2 regions of the Neobacillus sp. 204 genome follow, and region 2 is predicted to be linked to the other one. Evidence: a T-box and tRNA genes for the amino acid it is inferred to sense, from the RefSeq annotation. Region 2 holds a T-box; the other holds one or more tRNA genes.
The links. A T-box is a leader RNA that pairs with one kind of tRNA and senses whether it is charged. The one in region 2 lies ahead of argS (arginine--tRNA ligase), so its partner is inferred to be a tRNA-Arg.
Positions count from the first base shown of each region.

Region 1: it has a tRNA-Arg gene. The T-box ahead of argS (arginine--tRNA ligase) is inferred to sense a tRNA for this amino acid. The anticodon was not compared.

Region 1 covers NZ_JBJORY010000009.1:85,472-91,244, reverse strand. The annotation lists gene rph (ribonuclease PH) at 1-720, shown strand, start outside; gene ACJ004_RS19070 (XTP/dITP diphosphatase) at 733-1,341, shown strand; gene ACJ004_RS19065 (metallophosphoesterase family protein) at 1,341-1,856, shown strand; tRNA gene ACJ004_RS19060 (tRNA-Arg) at 1,968-2,041, shown strand; gene ACJ004_RS19055 (tetratricopeptide repeat protein) at 2,340-3,365, shown strand; gene tig (trigger factor) at 3,535-4,812, shown strand; gene clpX (ATP-dependent protease ATP-binding subunit ClpX) at 5,203-5,773, shown strand, end outside.
Region 2 covers NZ_JBJORY010000019.1:44,594-50,366, reverse strand. The annotation lists gene ACJ004_RS26600 (NupC/NupG family nucleoside CNT transporter) at 1-1,090, opposite strand, end outside; gene ACJ004_RS26595 (DinB family protein) at 1,359-1,823, opposite strand; gene argS (arginine--tRNA ligase) at 1,879-3,573, opposite strand; T-box leader at 3,625-3,839, opposite strand; gene ACJ004_RS26585 (alpha/beta-type small acid-soluble spore protein) at 3,945-4,199, shown strand; gene ACJ004_RS26580 (hypothetical protein) at 4,350-4,625, shown strand; gene ACJ004_RS26575 (TetR/AcrR family transcriptional regulator) at 4,689-5,261, opposite strand; gene ACJ004_RS26570 (ABC transporter permease) at 5,362-5,773, opposite strand, start outside.

The DNA.
Region 1 (5,773 bases), on a different contig from region 2:
CCCATACATATTGAAGCAAATTATTTAATGCACCCGGAAGGTTCTGTCTTAATTTCTGTAGGAAACACGAAGGTGATTTGCGCAGCGAGTATTGAAGACAGAGTACCTCACTTTATGAGAGGGGAAGGAAAGGGCTGGATTACTGCTGAGTATTCCATGCTCCCACGAGCAACAGAAACAAGAAACATTCGCGAATCCTCCAAAGGTAAGGTTTCCGGTCGAACCATGGAAATTCAGCGATTGATTGGTCGCGCTCTAAGAGCAATTGTCGATTTAGGGGCACTTGGTGAAAAAACTGTTTGGATTGATTGTGATGTAATCCAGGCGGATGGCGGGACCCGCACTGCTTCAATTACAGGAGCATTTGTCGCGATGGCACTCGCATTAAATGCCTTTGCTGAGAAAAAATCTTTTGCCAAATTTCCGATTACCGATTATTTAGCAGCAACAAGTGTCGGGATTCTGCAAAATAACGAAACGGTTCTTGACTTAAACTATGCTGAGGATTCGAAAGCGCATGTGGATATGAATGTGGTCATGACCGGAAATGGAGAATTTGTAGAACTTCAAGGAACAGGAGAGGAATCAACGTTCTCCTATGAACAGTTACAAGGCTTGCTAAGTGCTGCGCAAGAAGGTCTGATGGAACTATTTGAACACCAAAAAGCAGTACTAGGTGAAGAGATTACCCGAAAGATAGAATCACGAAGACAAAAATAAGAGGCGATTACGATGAAAGAAGTAATTATTGCAACGAAAAATCCTGGAAAAGCGAGGGAATTCGAGCATATCTTTTCTTCAAGAGGGATCACGGTTCTAACTTTGCTGGATTTTCCTGAAATTCCTGAGGTCGATGAAACCGGCACGACTTTTGAAGAAAATGCGGCTTTGAAGGCCGAAGCTGTCAGCAAAGCGCTAGGAAAAATGGTGATTGGTGATGATTCAGGTTTAATCGTGGATGCCCTTGAAGGAAGACCAGGGATTTATTCAGCACGGTATGCAGGGGAACCAAAGAATGACGATAATAATACAGATAAAGTGCTTTCTGAATTAGAAGAAGCTCCCGAAGAAAAGCGGTCTGCAAGATTTTACTGTGCCTTGGCAGTCGCAGTTCCTGGTCAAGAAACGATAACGGTGTCAGGCACCTGTGAAGGCCGTATCCTTGAAGAAAGACGGGGTTCCAATGGTTTTGGATATGATCCGGTTTTTTATGTGCCTGAGAAGGGCTTAGCGATGGCAGAGCTGTCTTCGGATGAAAAAAATAAGATCAGCCATCGGGCAAATGCGTTAAAAAAGCTGGATGTAGTCCTGGATTCTATTTTAGAAAGAGCGGGCCAGTAATGAGTAAGGTGTTAATTGTTAGTGATAGCCATGGATTAACGAATGAACTAGATGTCTTAAGAGAAAGGCATTTAGCCGAGGTCGATTTAATGATTCACTGCGGTGATTCGGAATTGCCCCCTGACCATCATTCGATTTCCGGATATCTAACCGTAATGGGGAATTGTGATTTTGGCGGAGGATATCCATTAGAGACGATTTCTGAAGTAGCGGGTCGGAAGTTTTTTATTACGCACGGGCACCGCTATTCGGTTAAATCCACTTTGATGAATTTAAAATACAAAGCACAGGAAGTAAACGCCGATATCGTCTGTTTTGGACACTCCCATGTCTTCGGTGCGGAAGTGATTGATGGAATCTTATTTTTAAATCCAAGCAGCATCCGTCTACCAAGGGAACGCTTTGAAAAGACTTATATTATCCTTGATTTGCTGGATGAAAAAATTAAGATGAACGTGTTTGAAGTAAGTGGACGGGAAATTTCAGAGCTTGCCCGGGAGTTTATCCTGCCATAAATGATAGGGAGAATTTCTCTCCCTTTATTCTTTTTGAAAAAAATATTAAAAAGTCTGTTGACTTTTTGATATTACAATAATATAATAAATCTTGTCTTAAACAACACATATGTCCCAGTAGCTCAGCTGGATAGAGCAACGCCCTTCTAAGGCGTGGGTCGGGAGTTCGAATCTCTCCTGGGACGCTATACTACATAACAGAAAAAAACTCACTTTTTTAAGTGGGTTTTTTTCTGTTTTGTTAGAAAGCTTCGGAAATCAATTGTCATAGTACTCACCACATGAGGATAAGTTTTTTTTGCCCTCTAATTATGTTACACTATTTTCCAAGTAACTTTGAAAAATGTCTAGCTCCAGCGCCTAGCCCCTCGAGACGCTTCGGTCCTGCCAATGAAGTCAAAAAGCGACTTCACTGTCAGGACCTCCAACTCTTGTCGGGGCTGATCAAAGCGCTTGCGCTTTTCTAATTAAGGACGGTTTTTTATGAAAAAAAGGGAACCAGTGAAAAGAATTGATAATGTAGTCTTTTTTCCCGGTCTTGAAAAAAGATTGACTGACAAAGGTCTCGAAAACCTTGAAAGAAAAAAGTTTAAAGAAGCGATAAACCTATTGGAAGAAGCAAGAGAATATGACCCTGATAATGACGAAATCTTGATCGGGCTGGTTCTTGCTTATTTTGAAGCTTCTTCTTTTCTAAAAGCGAAAGCGCTCGCCAAGGAAATGCTCCATAAGGGGATCGGTGATTACCTGCAAATGGTCGACCTTTATTTGACAGTACTCATCCAGCTTCATGAATATCAGGAAATCGTTACAACAGTTGAAGCCCTCTTAGACGAAAAAGAGATTCCGCCTGAAAAGCATGATCATTTCTTAACAATCCTTCAATTCAGCAGACGGATGGCAGATAATCGACAACTAGATCTCGAAGCAATCGAACCTGAGGAAACAATGGTCCAAGAGTTAAACCTATTAGCGAATGATAATCTAAATGAACAAATGCTCCTCGTTTCAGGTCTTGCAGAGAAAAATATTCGCCCCTACCTCCCTGAAATTGCTGAATATTTAGAAGCGGAAGCAGGTCATCCATTTTTAAAAACAATCCTCTTAACTCTTCTAAAAGAGCAGGAAATTGATAGAGAGCTATCTATCAGGAAATTTGGAATGGAAAAGAAAATTATTCCAACACAACTTCCAGAGGTTAGAGAAGAACCAAGAATGACGGAGGTAAAGGCTCTAGTCAAGTCTAGGATGGAAAGCGAAACCCCTGGTCTTTTTGAAAACACGAGCGGAATGGTGGAACGTATTTTTTTTATGAGCTATCCCTTTGAAATAGAGCCGCAAAGCACTCTTGCTTGGGCCGCAGCCTTTCACCACTTGGCACAAGACTATATGGGGATGAATACGAGGAGCGATTTCCTTTCAAATGAATACGATGTATCCGTGAAGGAAATTGAAGAAGCAATGGCCAAAATCGAGGAAATTGAGAAAATTTCTTATCCTAATATATAGGCTAGGCTGTTGAAAGAAAACAATCCTATGTTATAATGTAGTGGTTGCATTGTGTAAAAAACTATATTTTACATTTAAAAAAAGGAAATTAGCTTGTTGGACAAGTGATTTCCAAACTACTCAAATTCGTTACGAATGATATGAGAATAGATTGTTGGAGGGAAAAGGTATGACAGTCAAATGGGAAAAGTTAGAAGGAAACCGCGGCGTTCTTACAGTTGAAGTAAGTGCTGACAAAGTAAACGAAGGTTTAAACGCGGCATTCCAAAAAGTAGTTAAGCAAGTAAATGTTCCAGGCTTCCGTAAAGGTAAAATGCCTCGTGCAATGTTTGAAAAACGTTTTGGTGTAGAATCTTTATATCAAGATGCATTAGATATTCTTCTTCCAGAAGCATATGGAAATGCAATTGACGAAACAGGAATTGAGCCAGTAGATCGTCCTGATATCGACATCGAACAAATGGAAAAAGGCAAAGAACTTGTCTTCAAAGCTACTGTTACAGTTAAGCCTGAAGTTACTCTTGGTGAATACAAAGGTTTAGAAGTAGAAGAATTTGATACAAACGTTACTGACGAAGATGTTGCTAACGAACTAAAAACTCTTCAAGAGCGCCAAGCTGAGCTTGTTATCAAAGAAGAAGGCACAGTGGAAAACGGAGATACAGCTGTTCTTGATTTCGAAGGTTTCGTTGATGGCGTAGCTTTCGAAGGTGGAAAAGCTGAAAACCATTCACTTGAAATTGGATCTGGATCATTCATTCCAGGTTTTGAAGAGCAATTAGTAGGACTCGCTGCTGGTGAATCTAAAGATGTGGAAGTTACATTCCCTGAAGAATACCATGCTGCTGAACTTGCTGGTAAGCCTGCAGTCTTCAAAGTAACGATTCACGAAATTAAAGGTAAAGAACTTCCTGAATTAGATGACGAGTTTGCAAAAGATGTTGATGATGAAGTTGAAACATTAGACGCTCTTAAAGAGAAAATCAAAACTCGTTTAGAAAACAGCAAAAAGCAAGAAGCTGAGCATCAGTTACGTGATACAGTTGTTGAAAAAGCGGCTGCAAATGCAGAAGTGGAAATTCCAGAAGTTATGGTTAACAACGAAGTAAACCGTATGCTTCAAGAGTTCGAACAACGCTTACAAATGCAAGGTATGAACCTTGAGCTTTACTTCCAATTCTCAGGTCAAGACGAAAATGCTTTACGTGAGCAAATGAAGGAAGAAGCTGTTAACCGCGTACGTGTTAACTTAACATTAGAAGCGATTGCGAAGGCAGAAAACCTAGAAGTAACTGACGAAGATGTTAATGCTGAACTTGAAAATATGGCTGGCATGTACAACATGACTGTTGATAACATCAAACAAGCATTAGGCGGACTTGAAGGCATCAAATCAGACCTTAAACTTAAAAAAGCAGTAGACTTTCTTGTTGAAAACAAGAAGTAATTAATTTTAAATATTGCAAGGCACGATTTAAATCGTGCCTTGTTTTATACATTTTTACAAATACATATTATAATAAGAAGTAGGAACATTTTTAACAATGGGCAGGAAATCATCTATGACAAAGCGAATTAAATATAAAATAATTTCCAGACAGCTTTGAGATTTATTTTTATCATAATGGTTAAGATTAATGAATACATAAGTAATTTGAAAATGAACTACACAAACAAATGCAACCCTATTTAGCTAAAGCTTTTTATTTCCAGTCCATTGGCTTTATGTGTTACAATGCAAAATACATACTATTCAATAATTAGAGAAAAAAATGACTTTGTTTGTGTAATTCACTGCTTCTCGTAGATACTAACACGTTTTAAGGGGTGAAAGGATTTGTTTAAATTTAATGATGAAAAAGGACAATTAAAGTGTTCCTTCTGTGGTAAAACGCAGGACCAAGTTCGTAAACTTGTTGCCGGTCCAGGAGTTTACATATGTGACGAATGTATTGAACTTTGTACCGAAATTGTTGAGGAAGAACTTGGAACAGAAGAAGAAGTAGAATTTAAGGATGTACCAAAGCCGAAAGAAATTTGTGAAATTCTTGATGAATATGTTATCGGTCAAGATCAAGCAAAAAAATCACTTTCTGTTGCAGTATACAACCACTATAAGCGCATCAATTCCAATAGCAAAATAGATGATGTTGAACTTGCGAAGAGTAACATCTGTATGATTGGACCAACAGGAAGTGGTAAAACATTACTAGCCCAAACATTAGCTCGTATTTTAAATGTACCATTTGCTATCGCTGATGCTACCTCACTTACTGAAGCCGGATATGTTGGGGAAGATGTTGAAAACATTTTGTTAAAATTAATCCAATCTGCAGATTATGATGTAGAAAAGGCAGAAAAAGGGATTATTTATATTGATGAAATTGATAAAATCGCCCGTAAATCTG
Region 2 (5,773 bases):
CTTTCTTTTCGTTCAGTCCTTTCACTGCTCCGGTAATAATTCCGATTGAAGAGAAGTTGGCAAACGAAACAAGGAAGACAGAAACAATTCCAATTGTTTTTGTTGAAAGCGTATCCGTTATTTTTGCTAAATCCATCATCGCGACAAATTCATTGGATAATAATTTTGTCGCCATAATTGTTCCGGCCTTTACTACTTCTGATGCTGGTACACCAATGATAAAAGCAAACGGTGCAAACACATACCCAAGAGCCACCTGGAAACTAATACCGAATATCGCCGCAAACACATGATTGATCAGACTGATTAAGGCCACAAATCCAATCAGCATCGCTCCAACGATGATTGCTACTTTGAATCCATCAAAAATATACTCCCCAAGCATTTCAAAAAAGGTTTGTTTTTCTTCTTCCTGAATATCAATAATATCTTCCTTCTCTGAAACCTCATAAGGATTAATGATATTCGCAATGATAAAGCCGCCAAAAAGGTTTAATACTAGAGCGGTAACAACATACTTTGGTTCAATCATGGTCATATAGGCCCCTAAAATTGAGGCTGAGACCGTTGACATTGCAGAGGTACACAATGTATAAAGACGATGTTCAGGCAGATAAGCAAGCTGTTTTTTTACCGAAATAAATACTTCCGATTGACCAAATACAGCTGATGCTACGGCATTATAGGACTCTAATTTACCAAGTCCATTGATTTTACTTAACACCAAACCAAGGAACCGGATGATGACAGGCAGGATTTTGATATGCTGAGCAATCCCAATTAGAACAGAAATAAAAACAATCGGCATCAGGACGTTAAGGAAAAATGGTCCTTCCCCTTTGTTAGCGATTCCACCAAACACAAAATTAACCCCATCGGCACTGTATTGCAGAATATGCTCAAACAGGCTTGATATGCCTTTGATTAACACAAGGCCGACTTCTGTATTTAAAAGTAAAAAGGCTAAGACCAATTGCAAAACAAGCATGGTGATAATTGGCCTGATTTTAATTCCTTTTTTATTAGAGCTGGCAATAAACGCAAGTAAAAAAATAACGACCACTGCTGCTAGAAATAATACGTATTTCAAAACAATTCTCTCCCTTTTCTAGGTGTCTATCTTGATGTGTAAGCGGTTGAAGAAAGTTATCCGACAAAAACCGACAATTTCCAGACATGTTTTTGATTATAAAAGCGCTAACATTATGTGTCAATTCATTTAAAGAAAGTAATACTATTCAGTTTTTCCCCACTTTTCTAATTTATTTAAAAAATATTGATAAATGATTTCCGTTTTAAACAAAAAAAGCATGGAGACAGTATTTAGTCTCCATGCTTTGACAGTCATTTTAATATAATTATTTAACAGCAGTTTTAATGACACGTTTCATTGCTTGCATCTGTCCCAGATGTATGCTCTCATGGAAAATTGCAAAATTCGCTAATTCCCCAAAGGTTTCTTGACCAAGGAATGGGGTTTTCAGTCTTTGGTTAAAACTTTCGACTGGAATTTCGTTAATTCTTGTTAATTGCTCTTGCAACTGGCCAATTAATTCCTGTACAGAAGGAACATCCCCTTCCCAATCAGCAGGACTCGTACCCGACGCAAACAACGCCATATAGTTGGCGGGCAGCTGGGTTGATTTTTTTGGAAAACCAAACATCATTTGCTCGGCTACCGTGAGGACATGGCCCACATGCCAGTGGATCGTATTATTAAACCCTTCTGGCTGTACACCGACGATTCCTTCTTCTAAATCCACCACATAGTTAACAAATCTTCCCCTTGTAAATTTAAAATTTTTTATTAATAGTTCACTCATCCCTCTTTGCCTCCCTTTCACATGTATAACTTTAGTTTGTTTCCTTTTATAGAAACTACATTTCGACCGGAGCTTCCAATCCTAATAATCGTAATCCTTCTTTTAAAACCTCCGTTACCGAATAGACCAGTGCCAACCGTGCCTGTTGTTCAGGACTTTCCTCAAGGATCTTAACCTCTGCATAATATTTATTGAAGGCCTGCGCGAGATCAATAATATATTTTGCCACTTGAGACGGGTCAAAGTTGACACATGCTCTTTTAATTGCAGGCGAGAATTCCATAAGGAGACTGGTGACCTTCCACTCTTTCTCCCATGAATTGGTGTAGGTTGTAGCAGCTAACTCAGTGTTCCCCGTTGCTTTTCGTAAAATGGAACAGGCCCTTGCATAGGTATATTGTACATAAGGACCGGTTTCTCCTTCAAAGCGAAGCATTTCTTCTAACGAAAATTCAATATCATTCATTCGATTGTTCTTTAAATCATGGAAAATGACTGCACCAACGCCTACTTGTTTAGCAACTTCATCTTTGTTAGAAAGATTAGGATTTTTCTCTTCAATATTATGCCGAGCCATTGCAATTGATTCGTTTAAAACTTCTTCTAGTAAAACAACCTTCCCTTTCCGTGTTGACATTTTCTTTCCGTCTTTTAGCATCATTCCAAAGGGAATATGGTGCATTTGCTTTGACCAATCGTAGCCCATCTTTGCCAGCACAGCAATTAACTGTTTAAAATGAAGACTTTGTTCATGGCCAACCACATATAAGGATTGGACAAATTGATATTCCTCCTGTCGATAAAGTGCCGCGGCTAAATCACGGGTCGCATACAGCGTGGCCCCATCAGACTTTTTAATCAGGCACGGCGGGAGCTGTTCTTCGTTTAGTTCAACCACCTGCGCCTGTTCGGATTCAACTAGTAAGTGTTGTTCTTCTAGAAGCTGAACAACGCGATCCATTTTATCATTATAGAAGGCCTCGCCAGCATAGGAATCAAATTGAACGTTCATTAACTCATAAATTCTTGAAAACTCTGTTAAGGACTCATCTCGAAACCATTTCCAAAGCTCTAATGCTTGTTCGTCCCCATCTTCAAGCTTCTTAAACCAACTGCGCCCTTGATCTTCAAGGGTTCGTTTGCTCTCCGCTTCCTCATGAAATTTTATATAAAGGGTTAATAACTCCTTAATCGGGTTTTTCTTGACCAGTTCGGCATCTCCCCATAATTGATAGGCCGTAATAAGCTTCCCGAACTGTGTCCCCCAGTCCCCGAGATGATTAATCTTAATCGGCTTATAGCCACATTTCTCAACAATTAATGCGAGTGAATTGCCGATTACCGTTGAACGCAAATGACCCATCGAAAAGGGTTTAGCAATATTCGGAGAAGACATGTCAATCGTGACCGCCCCATCGTTCCCAAATGCGAGCGCACCATAGTTTCCTTTTTGTGCGATGATATCTCCCACTACTTTTTCGGAAGCCGTCTTTTTGTTTAAAAAGAGATTCAAATACGCCCCCACCACTGTCACTTCTTCAAAAATCGGAGAAGTAATCTTTTCCCTTAACTCTTCTGCAATCAAATTGGGCGATTTTCTTTTTAGTTTCGCTAACGTAAAGCAAGGAAAAGCTAAATCGCCATGGTCCTGATTCTTAGGTTTTTCGATCATCAGTTCCAGGTCTGTCCGTGAAATCGCTTGATCAAGCAAGTCATATAAAATTGAAGCAAGCTCCTGTTTAAAATTCATCTTTTTGTCCTCCAATTTATTTTTAAAAAGCAAAAAACTCCCGTCTCTAATAAAAGAGACGAGAGTTCATAATCCCGCGGTACCACTCTAATTGTTCAAAAAGAACCAACTTTCCTTTGTAACGGAGGATCTCCGGCATACCCTACTGTTTTCATTCAGGTACGCATCTCAAAAGTGCGCTTCATTATCTATTCTGTCTCAGGCTCTCACCACCCCTGAATCGCTGCACCATTTTAGATAACTACTCTCTTTATCATTGATTTTTTCCGAATTTATTATCAGTTATTATACTGGATTATTATGGGTTTTTCCAGTGTTTGCTGATTATTTTTTACATTCAGGTAATCCTACTACTAAAGGAGGGATTTTGCATGGCGAGAAGAAGAAATAAAATCCTTGTCCCAGAGGCGCGATCTGGCTTAGATGCGTTGAAGGCAAAAGTCGCAAATACCGGGAACCCAGAGGATGCAAAATTTGAAGCAGCTGAAGAGGTTGGGGTTCCATTAAAGAAAGGGTATAATGGCCAACTCACGTCAGAGCAGGCCGGAAAAGTAGGCGGCCGACTAGGCGGCAGTATGGTCCGCGAGCTGGTGAAAATGGCACAAGAAAACTTAGCAAAGAAATAGTAATGCCCGGGGCCTAATATGTGTGGCCCCGTTTTTAAACGTGAGCGCCAGAAGCAAAAGTCAACAGATAAATTCAACAAGCAAAATTTTTTAAAAAAAGTTTGACAAATTTGTGACAATTGATAGAATATTCTTACAGGGGAGTTGATAATGATGCAGGAAAAACACTTAAAGAGTATTTTTACTTTTAAGAAAACAGCTATCTTCGGAAGCGGTTTAGGAATTATTCTTATTTTGTTAGGTCAATTTGCAAGCGGTTACAATACTGCTTATTTCTTAACAGCACTAGGATTTGGAATTCTCGCCGGTTCGGTGGTCAATTACCTTTTTGGAACATTTTTAAGTTTAATGGAAGAATTAACTGGCAGCCGTAAGAATGGACCAAAAATTGCGACTGCTTCAAAAAATTATTATCTTTTAAAATAAGAAAAAAGGAGCGGCACTTATTGACGCTCCATTACAGTAAAAGACTTGGATACAAGTCTTTTTTTATGTGGACAAACCATTTACTAAAAGCACTTTCATGATTTCCGCGATTTGTTCAGAGCTTAGTGGCTGATGATGCTTTTCCCAGTCTGAAACTAAGGCAATATACATTTTTAAAAGGAGAAAACTAGTAATTTCGGTATCAGCCGGTGGGATCGCTCCTTTGGCAATGGCCGCATCCATTTTCTGCTTGATATAAGCAATAATTTCATCCTCCACGTGCTGCAGCATTTCCGAAACCGCTAAAGTCCCCATTTCTGTTTCCTCTTGCACCAGTTTAATCATCAGTTGGTGCTGAGAACGAAACTCTAATAAGCGATAAAGAGCCTGATGCACGTTTTCTGTAAATGGTAACTCTGGCCGGATGACCGATTCTGCCTCAGCAATCATTTCCTTGACCAGGGCTGATATAATCTCTTCGAATAACTCTTCTTTATTTTTAAAAAAGGTGTAAATCGTCCCTTTGCCCACATTGGCCAGCTTTGCGACTTGATCCATTGTTGTTGCTTTGTAGCCAAATAATGAAAAAGACTTGGTTGCTGCCTCTACAATCATCTTTCTACGATCGGTTGCCATGTCAACCTCCACTGACCATTTTAGTTTTTTGGTCACTTTTCTTCAAATATACCATATGTTATTTTCCTCTGCAATTTCACTACTAAAAACGGGCTCCCAATCAGGAACCCGTGGAGCGATAATGCTTTACACCAAATTGCCAGACAAGGAGGCAAGGAAGAATAAACAAGCTGCCTGCAAGAGGAATTAGCATGTAATAGATCTCGTTCCCACTGTTCTTTCCTAAAATATAGAATAGAGGCAGGTAGTTTACTGTTCCAAAAGGAATTACAAAGGTAAAAAAACGGGTCACCCATTTTTGATAAATATTTAATGGGTATTGCGCCATTTCCCTTCCGCCATCGGTAAAGATGTTGACCACCTCAAGACCTTCAATCGTCCAAAAACACAAGGTAGCAGCAAGGATGTAGATACCTGTAAAAATAAAAATTCCACTAACCATCATCAGAAGCAAGGTCACGGCTTTTACCACACTCCATTCGATGTTGAGATTGTTCAGGGCCCAGACCAAA